DNA from 3 places in the Pseudoduganella plicata genome. Region 1 is predicted to be linked to each of the others. Evidence: predicted binding sites of a transcription regulator. Region 1 holds the regulator's gene; each other region holds the start of a gene.
What was found. Region 1 encodes sigma-54, which starts transcription at its own class of promoters, with help from an activator protein. Its sites were predicted from a motif close to TGGCANGNAANCTGCTTT; they were not measured.
Positions count from the first base shown of each region.

Region 2: the regulator sigma-54 is predicted to act here: its motif matches at 1,550-1,567, upstream of E1742_RS18280 (TldD/PmbA family protein).
Region 3: the regulator sigma-54 is predicted to act here: its motif matches at 3,643-3,660, upstream of E1742_RS00560 (urease accessory protein UreD).

Region 1 covers NZ_CP038026.1:4,295,840-4,301,110, reverse strand. The annotation lists partial or broken gene E1742_RS18940 (enoyl-CoA hydratase/isomerase family protein) at 1-865, opposite strand, end outside; gene hpf (ribosome hibernation-promoting factor, HPF/YfiA family) at 1,121-1,471, opposite strand; gene E1742_RS18930 (RNA polymerase factor sigma-54) at 1,556-3,025, opposite strand; gene lptB (LPS export ABC transporter ATP-binding protein) at 3,032-3,796, opposite strand; gene lptA (lipopolysaccharide transport periplasmic protein LptA) at 3,796-4,371, opposite strand; gene lptC (LPS export ABC transporter periplasmic protein LptC) at 4,382-4,984, opposite strand; gene E1742_RS18910 (KdsC family phosphatase) at 4,993-5,271, opposite strand, start outside.
Region 2 covers NZ_CP038026.1:4,168,042-4,173,312, forward strand. The annotation lists gene E1742_RS18270 (serine hydrolase) at 1-189, shown strand, start outside; gene E1742_RS18275 (class I SAM-dependent methyltransferase) at 573-1,382, opposite strand; gene E1742_RS18280 (TldD/PmbA family protein) at 1,648-3,285, shown strand; gene E1742_RS18285 (TldD/PmbA family protein) at 3,302-4,639, shown strand; gene E1742_RS18290 (TldD/PmbA family protein) at 4,747-5,271, shown strand, end outside.
Region 3 covers NZ_CP038026.1:131,105-136,375, reverse strand. The annotation lists gene ureE (urease accessory protein UreE) at 1-407, opposite strand, end outside; gene ureC (urease subunit alpha) at 436-2,136, opposite strand; gene E1742_RS00570 (urease subunit beta) at 2,133-2,450, opposite strand; gene E1742_RS00565 (urease subunit gamma) at 2,458-2,760, opposite strand; gene E1742_RS00560 (urease accessory protein UreD) at 2,772-3,611, opposite strand; gene E1742_RS00555 (hypothetical protein) at 3,783-4,016, opposite strand; gene E1742_RS00550 (hypothetical protein) at 4,079-4,591, opposite strand; gene E1742_RS00545 (DUF885 domain-containing protein) at 4,665-5,271, opposite strand, start outside.

The DNA.
Region 1 (5,271 bases):
CGCGCGCCCCGTTTGAGCAGTTCCAGCGTCACGCACATCATCAGCGGCGAGCGCTGTTCCATCGCCCCCAATGCCTGTCGTGCGAACGGGTCGTCATCGTCTCGCAGCGATGCCATGATGTCCGGCACCGAAGCGTGGCCGAAATGGCGCTCGATCAGGGCACGGTGCGCCAGCAATGGACTGTCGCCAGCGCCGGCGCGCAACGGCCGGGCAAAGGTTGCCACCGCTTCGCGCAGGCCGCCGCCGGACGTGGAGCCGATCAGGTCGGACAGCGCGGCCAGCTCGGTGTCGGGCACGTAGTGGTCGGCCAGGCCGACATACAGCGCGTCGGCCGCGCCGATCGTCAGGCCCGTCAGACCGAGATAGACACCCAGGCTGCCGGGCGCGCGCGACAGGAAATGGCTGCCGCCCACATCGGGGAACAGACCGATGTTCACCTCGGGCATCGCCATCTTCGTCCGGTTCGTTACGATGCGCACCGCGCAGCGGGGGCCGCCCTGGGCGATGCCCATGCCGCCGCCCATGACGACGCCGTCCATCAGCGCGATATAGGGTTTCGGGTAGCAGTGGATCAGGTGATTGAGCGCGTATTCTTCCGTGAAAAAATCCTCCAGCAGTGCGCTGCCGCCTTGGGGCGTGGCGCGGCCGGCGTCATGGAAGAAGCGGATATCGCCCCCGGCGCACAGGGCCTTCTCGCTGGTGCTGCGGACAACGACGGCGGCGACGTCATGGTCGTCGCGCCATGCCAGCAAGGCCGCCGTCATCGCCCGCACCATGTCCAGCGACAGCGAATTCAACGCCCGGGGCGATCGAGCGTGATGAAACCGGTACCGTTACCGACGCGGATGTGGACGTGTTCGCTCATGGCAGCAGGAATAGTCAGAGATGCCCCATTCTAGCGCGGCAGACGACAAATATTGCGTTGAAAGCGGGAAGCGGAACGGTGGGGGATTGCGCCCTGATGGATGGCGAGAAAAAACAACGGCTCAGCTTGTGTCGATGTCAGGGCGTGACCCTAGGGGGTCGACACGAACGCGGCAGTGGATGGCGGAGTTGTTGCGCGACCCTGAATGCAGAAGGGCGCTTTCGCGCCCTTTTTCTCTGGAATTACACAGCTGCGTTACGCAGCGGGGATATCGCTTTCGGCCAGGTGCTTGATGGAATCATGATTGTGATTCTGCACTTTGTCCTTGTATTTCATGACCGAGCGGTCCAGCTTATCGATCAGCGTATCGATGGCCGCGTACAGGTCCTGTGCCACGCTTTCCACAAATATGGTCTTGCCCGACATGCGCAGGTTGATCTCTGCTTTCTGGCGCTTCTCTTTCTCGGTGAGGTTATCTACAGTCAGGATGACAGAAACGTCGATCACTTGATCGAAATGTCGTTTCACGCGCTCCAGCTTGTTCTGCACGTATTCGCGGATGGCTGGGGTTACGTCGATATGATGTCCACTGATGGTGAGATTCATACACACTCCTAAAGATGATGTCGCTCTAAGGTTCGTGCGTTGCCCGCCGTGGTAAAAAGCCGGCGGCGCAGAGGAACCCATGCACTACAAGGACTTGCGGAGGCTGACGGGAGGGATTTTCAAGGCTTCGCGATACTTGGCAACAGTGCGTCGCGCAATCACCATGCCCTGTTCTCCCAGCATGTCCGCAATCTTACTGTCGGATAAAGGGTTCTTCGGGTCTTCGGCTCCTGTGAATTGCACGATCAGCGCACGGATCGCAGTCGAGGAAGCTTCCCCACCCGCTTCGGTTGCGACGTGGCTGCCAAAAAAATACTTCAACTCAAACATGCCATGGGGAGTGAGCATATATTTCTGAGTTGTCACCCGAGAGATCGTACTCTCGTGTAGCCCCAGTGTATCAGCTATTTCACGCAACACAAGGGGTCGCATGGCCACCGCGCCATGCGAGAAAAAGTTCTTCTGCCGCTCGACGATGGCCTGTGCGACGCGCAGGATCGTGTCGAAGCGCTGGCGCATATTCTTGATCAGCCACTTCGCTTCCTGCAGCTGCGCGCCCATCTGGCTTTCGCCCTTGCCCTGTTTGAGCAGGCTGGCATACAGCGCGTTCACGCGCAGGCGCGGCATCACGTCGTTGTTCAGCGTGACCACCCAGCCGTTGCGGCCCTTCTTCACAATCACATCCGGTACGACATAGTCTGACACGTCGGACGCATACGCGGCGCCCGGATGGGGGTTGCACTGGCGAATGACGGCCTGTGCTTCGCGCAGGTCTTCGTCGTCGCAATCGAGCGCCTTCTTGAGCTTGTTGAAGTCGCGCTGGGCAAACCAGGCCAGGTGTTTCTCGACAATGCACAGCGCCATCCGGCGCGTCACCAGCGGCACGCCCGGCATCTTGCGGATCTGCAGCGCCAGGCATTCGGACGCGCTGCGGGCGCCGACGCCCACCGGATCGAAGCTCTGCAGCAGCGCCAGCGCCGTGCGCAGCTCTTCCATTTCCACTTCCAGCTCTTCGGGCAGGCGGCCGTGGATCTCGTCCAGGCTCTCTTCCAGGTAGCCGTTTTCGTCCAGCGCGTCGATGATCAGCTCGACAAGCGCCCGGTCGCGCGGCTGTTGCACCGTCACCCGCATCTGCTCCATCAGGTGTTCGCGCAGCGAACAATGGCTCGCTTCCAGTTGCGGCCGCGCGTCGTCGTCGTCCGGCGCCTTGCCGCGGCCCGCGTCGGTCCAGTCGGTATCGCCTTCCGGGCCGCGGTCCGCGTCGGCGCCGTCATACGGTTCTGCCTCTGCGGGGGCCGCCGCGTCGGTTTGCTGGGGCGGGCCTTCGGCCGGTGCCTCGGGCGCGCTCTGCTGGCCGATGGCGCCATCGGCCAGCAGCCGCAGCGAACGGTCGAGCGGATCGTCGAGCCGTTCCAGCAGCGGGTTATCCGTCAGCAGCTGTTCCAGTTCCTGGTGCAGTTCCAGCGTGGACAACTGCAGCAGCCGGATGGACTGCTGCAGCTGTGGTGTCAGCGCCAGGTGCTGCGACGTTCGCAGTTGCAGAGACTGTTTCATGTGCGGTCACATACGGAAGTGTTCACCAAGATACACGCGCCGCACGGATTCGTCGGCAATGATATCGTCCGGCCGGCCCGACGCCAGGACGCTGCCCTGATTGATGATGTACGCCCGGTCGCAGATGCCCAGCGTCTCCCGTACATTGTGGTCCGTGATGAGCACGCCGATACTGCGCTCCTTCAGGAAACGCACGATCCGCTGGATCTCGATCACGGCGATCGGATCGACGCCGGCAAACGGTTCGTCCAGCAACACGAAGCGCGGATTGGTTGCCAGGGCGCGCGCGATCTCGACGCGACGGCGCTCGCCGCCCGACAGCGACAGCGCCGTGTTCTCGCGCAGCTTCTCGATCTGCAGGTCGGCCAGCAGGTTGTTCAGGCGCTCGTCGATCTGCGCCTTTGTCAGGGCCTTGCCGTCGACCTTCTGGATTTCCAGGACGGCGCGGATATTTTCCTCCACCGTCAGCTTGCGGAACACCGACGCTTCCTGCGGCAGGTAGGACAGCCCCAGGTTGGCGCGCTTGTGGATCGGCAGGCTGGAGATGTCGGTGCCGCTGATGTCGATGGTGCCCGCGTCGGACGCGACCAGGCCGACGATCATGTAGAACGACGTCGTCTTGCCCGCGCCGTTCGGCCCCAGCAGGCCCACCACTTCGCCGCAGGCTACCTGCAGCGACACGTCGTGCACCACCTGGCGCTTGCCGTAGCTCTTTTGCAGGCCGCGCACGATCAGCGTGCTGCCGCAGTTTTCCGGGGTCACGTCCGCCATTATTTCCCCGCGGCCGGTGTCGAGGCCGGAGCCGGCTCCGTGCGTTTCGGCTGGATCACCATCGTGCCACGGCCCGCGCCGGGCTTGTTGGTGCCGGCGTCCGTATTGCGCACGCTGAAGTATTCCTTGCGGCTGTCATAGGAGATGAACTCGCCTTCGACTTCGTCGCTCGGCTTCTTGCCTTCCAGCCGGCGGATCTTCGCCTTCGAATACAGCTTCACCAGCTCGGCCTTCTCGTCGTATTCCATCCGTTCGGCTTCGCCTTCCATCCACTGGTCGCCTTCGCCGTCGCGCTTCTGGCGGAAGGAGACCTTGCGCGCGCCGCCCGTCAGCGTGGCAAGCTGGTAGCCGTCCGGCGTGTAGGTGACGACGGCCTTGTCGGCCTTCATCGACAGCGTGCCGCGGGTCAGCGTGACGTCGCCCGTGAACGTGTACACCTGCTTGACGTCGTCGGCATCGAGCGTGCCGTAGTTGATCACCGTCTTCTGGTACGAGTCGGCCTTTTCGGCGACGGCATGTCCTGCCAGTCCCGCCATCCCCGCCAGCAGTGCCGCCGTCAGTATGAGTTTCTTCATTGATTGAATCCTATTTGGTCTGTTGCCCGCGCGGTGGATACACGATGGTGCCGCGACCGGTCAATTGCAACTGCCGCGTGGCGTTGTTGGCGCGCATGGCCGTGCCGGTGGCGGTGGCGTTCCCCAGCTGCAGGCGCACGGGCTGGTTCGTTTCCATCCGGTCCTCCTCGGGGAAAATCGTCAGCGACTGCGTGGCCAGATGCATTTCCTGCGAGTTGGCCGACGCGGCGCGGTCGATGCGCACGTTCTCCATCAGCGTCACGCGCGTGTTGTCCTGGTCCACGCGCGCGCGCTCGGCATGGATGTCCATCGGCTCGCGCTCGCCCGACAGGCTGCGCACGACGGGCTTGACGATGTCCGACGAATCGTCCACCGGCCGGTGCGTCAGCTTGTCGCCCGAGATGATGTAGCTGGGCTGCCCCGTCTTTGTCATCCGCACGAACGAAAAATTTTCGACGATGTAATCGGGCTCGTTGACCTTGAGGCCGCCCTGCAGCTCGTCGCCGCCGCGGTTCATCATCTCGACCAGCCAGAAACTGCCGAACGCACCGAACAGGCCGAGCACGAGGCCGACGGACAGGCGGTAGCGGTGGGCGGTCCTTTGATTGCGCATCGTGACTCCTAGATCAGGAACTGGGCCATGGTCTTGTCATAAAGCCCCTGCGCGCGCAGCACGAACTCGCATACTTCGCGCACGGCGCCGCGGCCGCCATGATTGGCCGCGATGTAATGGGCGCGCGCCAGCACTTCCTGGCGCCCGTTCGGCACGGCCACGGCAAAGCCCACGCGCGACAGGATCGGCAGGTCGACGACATCGTCGCCGATGAAGCCCACCTGGTCGGCCGTCAGGCCCAGTTGCGCCAGCAGCGCGTTGAACGGTGTCAGCTTGTCGTGGCCGCC
Region 2 (5,271 bases), 130 kb from region 1:
CAGCACGACACGTTCATCGTGCGCTGGAAGGAGCGCAACTTCAACGCCGATGCCTACGTGACGTTCGCGCTCAACCCGGACGGCTCGATCGAACGCATGAAGATGACGGCGATCTCCAGCGAGACGGATTTCAGCTATGACTTCCACGATCTGTCGTTCACGCCAGTGAAGGCCAAGGCGGCGCCGTAACACCGATGATCGCCGGTCCACAAAAGTCGGTGGGACCGGCACCTGTCGTTCGACGAAGCTGGAAGCGCACCTGTCAAACCTTTCAGTTTTGTACCAAATTCGGCAAAAACACATGTAACAGTGCGTTTCAGTGAACCTCTTTCATGTGCAAATGCAGCATAATCTCGCTCTTGTCATAATATGAAAGTTGTTTCCGCATGAATGAGCTGTTTGTATCGATTGTCCTGGTGTGCGGCTCCATGGTCGCGGGCTTCGTCGCTTTTTGCAGCTTCATGAGCCGGATTCAGCGTCGCTGACAGCGGGCATCCACGAAAAAAGAGCCGCCGGAACGTTGTTCCCGCGGCTCTTTCCATTTGTACGGATGTCTGGCGCTCTTGAATGCCTTACTGCTTCACGAACTTCAGCGTCATGCGGTCGCTCTCGCCGATCGCGGCATACCTGGCCCGGTCCTCATCCTTGTTGGCATACGTCGGCGGCAAGGCCCACACACCGCCCTTGTGATCGGCCGTGTCCTTCGGATTGGCATTGATCTCCGATTTCGCCGCCAGCTTGAAGCCGGCGCCTTCCACCAGCTTGATCACGTACGCCTCGTGCATATAGCCCGATGACGCTTTCGCTTCCTGCGGCTTCGATGCGGGCAGGCGGTGCTCCACCACGCCGAACACGCCGCCCGGCTTCAATGCCGCGTGCACGCTGGCCAGCAGCGCCTTGAGCTTGTCGTCGCCGCCTTCCGTCCAGTTGTGCAGGTTGCGGAACGTGAGCACCATGTCCGCGCTGCCGGCCGGCGCGTAATTGAACACGCCGTTGCCCGGCTCGAACGCGCCCAGCTGCACCTTGCCGTATACCGTCGGGTTCGCATCCAGGCGTGCCTTGAAGCGCTCGCCCGCCTTGGCCGTGTTCGGCGACTTCGATGTCGGCGTGGCGCCGGCCGCGATCAGCTTGCCCTGGTCGCGCAGGTAAGGTGCCAGAATCTCCGTGTACCAGCCGCCGCCAGGCGCCAGTTCCACCACCGTCATGTTCGGCTTGATGCCGAAGAAGGTCAGCGTCTCGTATGGGTGGCGATAGGCGTCGCGCTTCACATTGTCCGGCGTGCGCGAGCTGGCGCCGATCGCGGCCTTGAGGGCGGAATCGTCGGCCAGGGCCGGGGCGCTGCTGGCCGCTGCAAGCAGGGCTGCGGCGAAGAATCGTTTCATGCGGGTCTCCTGTAAGTGATGGGCGGGGCGGGCGCTTCGTGGGCGCGCCAGCGCGTTGATCATCAGTCAAGACGACGGCACGGTCAAGTGTCCGCATCGGACGCCCGCGGACGCCCGTGGACACTGTCCGGACAGACCCTGTAGGCACGCGTACAACACTTTCAAAATGGCATGATATTTGCGTATGCGACACATTGGTTTGCTGGTAATGTTTTGGGCTCGTCAGCGGTTCATCAGCGGCTCGTGTTATTCACTTGGAGACTTTATGGAACGACGTGCATTTCTCAATCTCGGCGGCGCAGCGCTGGGCACCATGCTGTTGCCACCCTTCGGCAGGGCCATCGCGGCCGAAGAGCTGGTTCGGCCCGTGGAAACGAAGTTCAAGAAAATGCTGGCCGATACGGCGCTGACGGCGGCCACGCAGGCGGGCGCCAGCTATTGCGACGTGCGCGTGGGCCGCTACCTGAACCAGTTCATCACGACGCGCGACCTGAATATCGAGAATGTCACGAACACGGAATCGGCCGGTGTCGGCGTGCGCGTCATCGCGGGCGGCGCCTACGGTTTCGCCGCGACCAACGACATGACGCCCGACGGCGTGGCTGGCGCTGCGCGCCAGGCCGTCGCCATTGCCCGCGCCAATGCCAAACTGCAGACCGAACCGGTGCAGCTTGCACCAACACCGGGCGTCGGCGAGGTCGCATGGGCCACGCCGTTCAAGAAGGACTGGCGCACGGTGCCGATCAAGGAGAAAGCCGAGCTGCTGATCGCCGGGAACAAGGCCGGCATGGAGGCAGGCGCTTCGTTCATGCAATCGCTGCTGTTCCAGGTGAACCAGCAGAAGTACTTTGCCTCGACCGACGGTTCTTACATCGACCAGGACCTGCACCGCCTGTGGGTGCCGTTCTTCGCCACGGCCGTGGACAAGACGAGCGGCAAGTTCCGTTCGCGTTCGGGCCTGTCCACGCCGGTCGGCATGGGCTACGAATACCTGGACGGCCGCAAGGAAGACAAATTCCAGGCCGCCGGCGGCGTCACCACGCTGTACCGCAATTCGTATGACCTGATCGAGGATGCGCGCGCCGCCGGCAAACAGGCCAAGCAGAAGCTGACGGCCAAATCCGTCCAGCCGGGCAAGTACGACCTGGTGCTGTCGCCCGAACACCTATGGCTGACGATTCACGAATCCGTCGGCCACCCGACGGAGCTGGACCGCGTGCTGGGCTACGAGGCCAACTTCGCCGGCACCAGCTTCGCCACGCTGGACAAATGGCAGTCGAAGAAATTCAAGTACGGTGCCGACATCGTCAACATCGTGGCCGACAAGACGACGCCTGGCTCGCTGGGCGCGGTCGGCTACGACGACGAAGGCGTCAAGTGCAAGCGCTGGGACATCATCAAGGACGGCGTGCTGGTGAACTACCAGGCCACGCGCGACCAGGCCCACATCATCGGCGAGAAGGAATCGCACGGCTGCTCGTACGCGGACAGCTGGAGCAGCGTGCAGTTCCAGCGCATGCCGAATGTCTCGCTCCAGGCGGGCAAGAAGCAGCTGACGCCCGACCAGATGATCAAGGACGTCAAGAAGGGCATCTATATCGTCGGCGACGGTTCGTTCTCGATCGACCAGCAGCGCTATAACTTCCAGTTCGGCGGCCAGCTGTTCTACGAAATCAAGGATGGCAAGATCACGCAGCCGCTGGAAGACGTGGCCTACCAGGCCAACACGCAGGAGTTCTGGAACGCGTGCACGGCACTGTGCGATGAGCGCGACTGGCGCATGGGCGGCTCGTTCTTCGACGGCAAAGGCCAGCCGAGCCAGTCTAGCATCGTCTCGCATGGCGCCTCGACGGCACGCTTCAACGGCATCAACGTGATCAACACCGCCCGCAAGATCGGCTGATAAGAGGGACTACCAGATGAAGATGTTGAACCAGGACGATACCAAACGCATCACCGACAAGGTGCTTTCCCTCTCCAAGGCCGACGAATGCACCGTCACGATCAAGGGCGGGCGCACCGGCAATATCCGCTATGCCCGCAACGCCGTCTCCACGGCGGGCCTTGTCGAGAACACGGAAATCGCGATCTCCGTCGCCTTCGGCAAGAAGCAGGGCACCGCCAGCGTCAACGAGTTTGACGACAAGTCGCTGGAAAAGGCCGTGCGCCGGGCCGAGGACCTGGCGCGCCTGGCACCGGAAAATCCTGAATTCATGCCGACGCCTGCCGCCGTCGCATTCAAGAGCTCATCGACGTTCAGCGCGAAGACCGACGCAATCGACCCGGAATTTCGCGCCCAGGTGGCGGCCTACAGCATCGAGGCCTGCCGCAAGAACAAACTCGTCGCAGCCGGCTTCTTCACCGACGAAAGCGGATTCGAGACGATCGCCAATTCGCGCGGCGTATTCGGCCACCAGCAGCGCACCAACGTCGACTTCACTTGCACCGTACGCACGGAAGACGGCCGCGGGTCGGGCTGGGTGCGCCGCGATGCGAACGACGTGAGCAAGTTCGACGCCCGCGCCGCATCGGACGTCGCAATCGAAAAAGCCCTGCGCTCGGTGGAAGCGAAAGCGCTGGAGCCAGGCCGCTATACGGTCATCCTGGAACCGGCCGCAACCTCCGACCTGATGGCGTACATGTTCAACAGCTTCGACGCCCGCAGCGCAGATGAAGGCCGCAGCTTCCTGGCGAAGCAGGGCGGCCGGAATCGGCTGGGCGACAAGCTGTTCGACGAGCAGGTCAACGTCTGGGCCGACCCGTGGCACCCGGACGTGCCCGTGCTGCCGTGGGACGCCGAGACGATGCTGGCGCGCGAGAAGATGGACCTGATCAAAAACGGCAAGATCGCCGCGCTGAACTACTCGCCGTTCTGGGCGAAGAAGCAGGGCGCCCGCGCCGTGGGCGCACCGGGTAACATCGTCATGGCCGGCGGCAGCAAGTCCACCGCGGAACTGATCGCCAGCACGAAAAAGGGTGTGCTGGTGACCCGCACCTGGTATATCCGCATGGTCGATCCGCAATCGGTGCTGCTGACTGGCCTGACGCGCGACGGCACGTTCTACATCGAGAACGGCAAGATCAAGCATCCGATCAAGAACTTCCGCTTCAACGAAAGCCCCGTCACGATGCTGAACAATATCGACGAGCTGGGACGTCCGGAAATCCTGGCCGGCGACGAAAGCCAGTTCCAGCTCCTGATCCCGGCGATGCGGGTGCGGGACTTCAACTTCACGTCCCTCTCCGACGCCGTGTGAGGCACTGGGGACGGGCACCGCAGTCCGGTGCCTTTCCCCGACGTTAGCCACCAACCCGGATCAAAGACGTTAAAGCAGCAAACCAGGCAACAGCAACAGGAGCAACAGTGGAACGACGTACCTTCCTGAAAGTGGGCGCAGCAGCCGGTGGCACGCTGCTCGTCCCCGTCTTCGGCAACGCCATCGCGGCAGAAGAGCTGATGAACCCCATGGCCGTGCAGTTCAAGAAATCGCTGGCCGATGCCGCGATGAACGCGGCCACCAAGGCCGGCGCGTCGTATTGCGACGTGCGCATCGGCCGTTACCTGAACCAGTTCATCACGACGCGCGACGTCAACGTCGAGAACATCGTCAATACGGAATCGTCCGGCGTGGGCGTGCGCGTGCTGGCCAATGGCGCGTACGGCTTTGTGGCGACCAATGTGATGACGCCGGACGCAGTGGCCGATGCCGCCCGCCAGGCCGTGGCGATCGCCCGCGCCAACGCGCGGCTGCAGAGCGAGCCGGTGCAGCTGGCGCCCGTCAAGGGCGTCGGCGAAGTCGCATGGGCCACGCCGTTCACGAAGGACTGGCGCACGGTGCCGGTCAAGGAGAAGGCCGAGATGCTGATCGCCGCCAACAAGGCGGGCCTG
Region 3 (5,271 bases), 1.7 Mb from region 1:
GACTCGGGCTCGAACGGCGCCAGTTGCTCGCGCACCGTGGCACCGAGGCCGGCCAGCATCTCGCGCAGCACGGCATCGGCGCGGATGCGCAGGAAGCCGTCGCCCACCTGGGCCTGGGTGTGCCGGTTGCCCAGGTGGAAAGCGCAGCGCAGCAGCGCGTGGGCATTCTCGCAGGTGACCTTATAGGTCGCCTCGGGTGCCGCCTCGATCCGGACCACGCGGCCATCGTCGCCCTTCAGCAGGTCGCCGTCGCGCAGCACGGTGCCGCGCACCGTAAAGATGGCGACGTCCTCGCCCGTGTCGAGCGTGGCGCGCAGGCGGCATTTTTCGCGCAGCTCGTACGGCAGCACCAGGCGGCCGTCGACCGGCGCGCGCGGGTCGTTGATTTTCGTGTGCAGTGTCAGCATGGTGTCTCCGGGGAACGGAACAGGCGAATCAAAAGAGAAAATAGCGCTGCGCCATCGGCAGCACGGTGGCCGGTTCGCTCGTCAGCAGACGGCCGTCGGCCCGCACTTCGTAGGTCTCCGGGTCCACTTCCATCACCGGCGTGGCGCCGTTGTGGATCATGTGGTGCTTGCGCAGCTGGCGCATGCCGCGCACGGGGATCAGCGTCTTCGACAGCCCGAGCGCCGTGCCGATGCCGGCGTCGAATGCGGCCTGCGATACAAAGGTGAACGATTTTTTCAGGCCGCCGCCGAACGCGCCGAACATGGGCCGGTAATGCACGGGCTGCGGCGTCGGAATCGACGCGTTTGGGTCGCCCATCTGCGCCGCCGCGATCACGCCGCCCTTCAGGATCATCGACGGCTTGACGCCGAAGAATGCCGGCTTCCACAGGACGATGTCGGCGATCTTGCCCACCTCCAGCGAGCCGACGGCGTGCGCCACACCATGCGTGATGGCGGGGTTGATGGTGTACTTGGCGATATAGCGTTTTACGCGGAAGTTGTCGTTGCCGGCACCGTCCTCCGGCAGCGCGCCGCGCTGCACCTTCATCTTGTGCGCCGTCTGCCAGGTGCGCAGGATCGTTTCGCCCACCCGTCCCATCGCCTGCGAGTCCGACGACATCATCGAGATCGCACCCAGGTCGTGCAGGATGTCCTCGGCGGCGATCGTCTCGCGGCGGATGCGCGATTCGGCGAACGCCACGTCCTCCGCGATGGCCGGATCGAGGTGGTGGCACACCATCAGCATGTCCAGGTGCTCGTCCAGTGTGTTGACGGTAAACGGCCGGGTGGGATTGGTCGACGACGGCAGCACATTGGCCTGGCCGACGGCGGCGATGATGTCCGGCGCATGGCCGCCGCCCGCGCCCTCCGTATGGAACGTGTGGATGGTGCGGTCCTTGAACGCGGCCAGCGTGTCCTGCAGGAAGCCGCCTTCGTTGAGCGTATCGCTGTGCAGTGCGACCTGGATGTCGAAGCGCTCCGCCACACTCAGGCAGTTGTCGATGGCGGCCGGCGTGCTGCCCCAGTCCTCGTGCAGCTTCAGGCCGATGGCGCCGGCGCGGATCTGCTCTTCCAGCGGCAGCGGCAGGCTAACATTGCCCTTGCCGAGAAAACCGAGGTTCATCGGGAATGCATCGGCCGCCTGCAGCATCGCGTGCAGATGCCACGGCCCCGGCGTGCACGTGGTTGCCGCCGTGCCGACAGCGGGACCGGTGCCGCCGCCGATCATCGTCGTCACCCCGCTCATCAACGCTTCCTCGATCTGCTGCGGGCAGATGAAGTGGATATGGCTGTCCACGCCGCCCGCGGTGACGATCATTCCCTCGCCGGCAATGATCTCGGTGGCGGCGCCGATCGCCATCGTCACGTCGGGCTGGATGTCGGGATTGCCGGCCTTGCCGATGGCGGCGATGCGGCCGTCCTTCAGGCCGATGTCGGCCTTGACGATGCCCCAGTGATCGACGATGACGGCATTGGTGATGACGGTGTCCATCACCAGCGCGTGCGCGCGCTGCGACTGGCCCATGCCGTCGCGGATCACCTTGCCGCCGCCGAACTTGACCTCTTCGCCGTAGGTCGCGCAGTCGCGCTCGATCTCGATGAACAGCGCCGTGTCCGCCAGGCGGATCCGGTCGCCCGTGGTGGGGCCGTACATCTCGGCATAGGCGCGGCGCGAGATCGTCGTCAAGGCTTGTCCTTCAGCTTGCCCATCACCTTGCCGGAGAAACCGTACACCTCGCGGTCGCCTTCCAGCGCCACCAGTTCCACGGTGCGCTGCTGGCCCGGCTCGAAGCGCACGGCGGTACCCGCAGCGATATTCAGGCGCCGGCCGTACGCCTTCCAGCGTTCGAACGACAGCGCGCTGTTGACTTCGAAAAAATGGAAATGGGAGCCGACCTGGATCGGCCGGTCGCCCTTGTTGGCAACGACGACGGTGTCCGTCTCGCGGCCCGCGTTCAACGCGATCTCGCCTGCCTGCAGCTGGTATTCGCCGGGAATCATGGTGGCCTCACACGATGGGGTTGTGGACGGTCACGAGCTTGCTGCCGTCCGGGAAGGTGGCTTCGACCTGGATGTCCGGGATCATTTCCGGGACGCCTTCCATGACCTGGTCGCGCGTCAGGATCTTTGTCCCGTCGGACATCAGCTGCGCCACGCTCTTGCCGTCGCGGGCGCCTTCCAGCAGCGCCGCGCTGATCAGCGCCACGCTTTCCGGGTGGTTCAGTTTCAGGCCGCGTGCCAGGCGGCGCTCGGCCAGCAGGCCGGCCGTGAAGATCAGCATCTTGTCTTTTTCGCGGGGTGTCAGGTCCATGAGGTTTCCTTTCAGGTGCGCCAGCTGCGCGGGTCGGCGGGCTCGCGGGCCAGCACGGCCGGCCGCAGCAGCCGCCACGCGGCCAGCATGATGTCGCGCGCGGCCTCGCTGTCGTCGCCCAGCCAGCGCACGGCAAGCAAATATTTCATCTGGGTCGCACCGAAGTGCGGAACGTCGGCCAGGGCGCGGACTGCCTGCAATACGTCCGGCGGGACTTGTGGCCCACAGGCCAGCAGCGTGGCGCAGACGCTGGCACCGGCCATGCCGACGGGGCTTTCTTGCAGCCCGGGCGTCAGCGCGCCCTGCTCCCACCACAGCAGCCGGCCGCCGCGGCGGATCGACATGCGCTGGCCGATGCGGCCGGTGTTGAACGTCTCGCCGGCGGCGCGCCGGCCCAGGCACAGGATTTCGCAGCCCAGGTAGGCGGCATCGGGCGCCAGCGTGACGTGATGATCCAGCTCGACGTGGGCATCGTTGAAGAGAATGGTTTCCTGCGGCAGCCATTCGAGCGAGCCGCCAGCGGCGACGTCCAGCGTCACCTGCTGGTGCGCCACCTTGCCATTGGCGCGGTACCACTTGGCCGCACCGGGCGTGGTCAGGAATGCGTGGGCGGTCTCGCCGACATGGACGTCAATGGCGAGACGGTCGCCGCCCACCACACCGCCGGGCGGATGCACGACGATCGCATGGCAGATTGCCGGATCTTCCGGATACAGCGCCTTCTGCACGCGCAGCGGGCCGCTGTGCTCGCGCTGCGCCAGCCGGGTCACGCCACCGTCGCGCCGGAAGCCCAGCCGCAGGCGGGCCTGCCAGGCGGCGGTGGTAACGGAATCGGGGTGGCAATCGGGCATGGGCTTGGCACTGGTGGCAGACCTCCCATCAGATGCAAGGAGCGTGCCAAGCTACGAGGGACCCGGGACCGACGGCTGCCCGGTCCGCCGCACCAGAATGGTGCGCGAATATGCCCGGTGCCCGGAAAGAGGACGCGCTTGCCTGTCAAGGCAGCGCGCCCAGCGCCACCGTCAACCGGTCAGGGTGACCGGCTCGCTTTCGTCCATCGTGTAGCGCAGGTTGCGCAGGCCATTAATGCGCAGCAGCTCGCGCACGGTCAGGCCGCTCGGGTCCGCACTCTGGCGGTTGGCACGATGTTCGTGGCGCAGCACCTCGCCGACGATTTCCACGTCGCGCAGGCGGTAAGGCGGGTTGACGACCAGCGGCTGGTCGAGATCGTTGTACCAGATCTGATAAAGAGGCATCGGTGAAACTCCGGGTTGTCAGGGCGCTATGATACCCGACAGCGCCCTGGCATACACACACGCTATTCGTCAGTCAGCGTTGCCAGCAGCAGGAACTCCTGGCCGCACGGCTGGCCGGCGCAGATGGCCGGCTTGTAATCCTGCAGCAGCAGCGCGTTGCCGACAAATCCCGTCAGAAATTCGTTGGGCGCATCCAGCACCCGCACGGAAACCGGTTTGCCGTCGGGGCCTACCGTGACTGCGGCGCGTAGCAGGCCGGCCTTGATCAGCGACCGGTCCAGCCGGGCCAGCAGGCGGAAGATCGGGTTCAGTCCGTAGGCCGGGAACGGCGGTTCGTCGTTCTCGCCCAAGCGTTCATAGGCACCCCGCACCACGTCGCGCTGAGCAGCGCTGAGGTCGGCGTAGCGCTTGTCGAATGGCACCGCAGAAAACGCGACGTTGCGCGCGACGTGGCTGCCGGTGCGCGGCGCATCCTTGAACTTGTAGATGGCTTCGGTCTTGGCCCCGGCAGCGGATGCGCTGCCGGCCGCCAGCAGCAGCGCCGCCAGCGCGGCGGTACGGAGAATGACGTTCATGCGGACCTCCTTCACAGTGGAAAGACTCACTGTAGAAGTCGTTTCCCGTCCGCATGTTGCAGTTACTCAACGGTCAATACGGCCCCTTCCCGCCTTCCGCAATAAATCGCTCGATGCGTGCCTTCAGCACCGGCAGCGGCACGGAGCCCAGCTCCAGCACCGTGTCGTGGAAGGCGCGGATGTCGAACTTTGCACCCAGCGCCGCTTCCGCCTGGCGGCGCGCGTCGATGATCGCCATCTCGCCGAGGTAGTACGACAGCGCCTGGCCCGGCCAGGAAATATAGCGGTCCACTTCCGTCTCCACTTCATGGCGGGACAGCGCGGTATTCTCCATCAGGTAGCGCTGCGCCTGCTCACGCGTCCAGCCCTTGGCATGGATGCCGGTGTCGACGACCAGGCGGGACGCGCGCCAGGCCTGGTAACTGAGCATGCCGAATACCTCGTACGGTGTCTCATAGATGCCCATCTCGGTGCCGAGGCGCTCTGAATACAGCGCCCAGCCTTCGCCGTAGGCGGAGATATAGGCATTGCGGAACGCCGGACGGCCCTTCTGCTCCAGCGCCACCGGCATCTGGAACGCATGGCCCGGCGCGGATTCGTGCAGGGTCAGCGCGGGCAGGCTGTACAGCGCGCGCGCCGGCAGGTTGTACGTGTTGACGAGGTAGACACCCGGGCCGCCG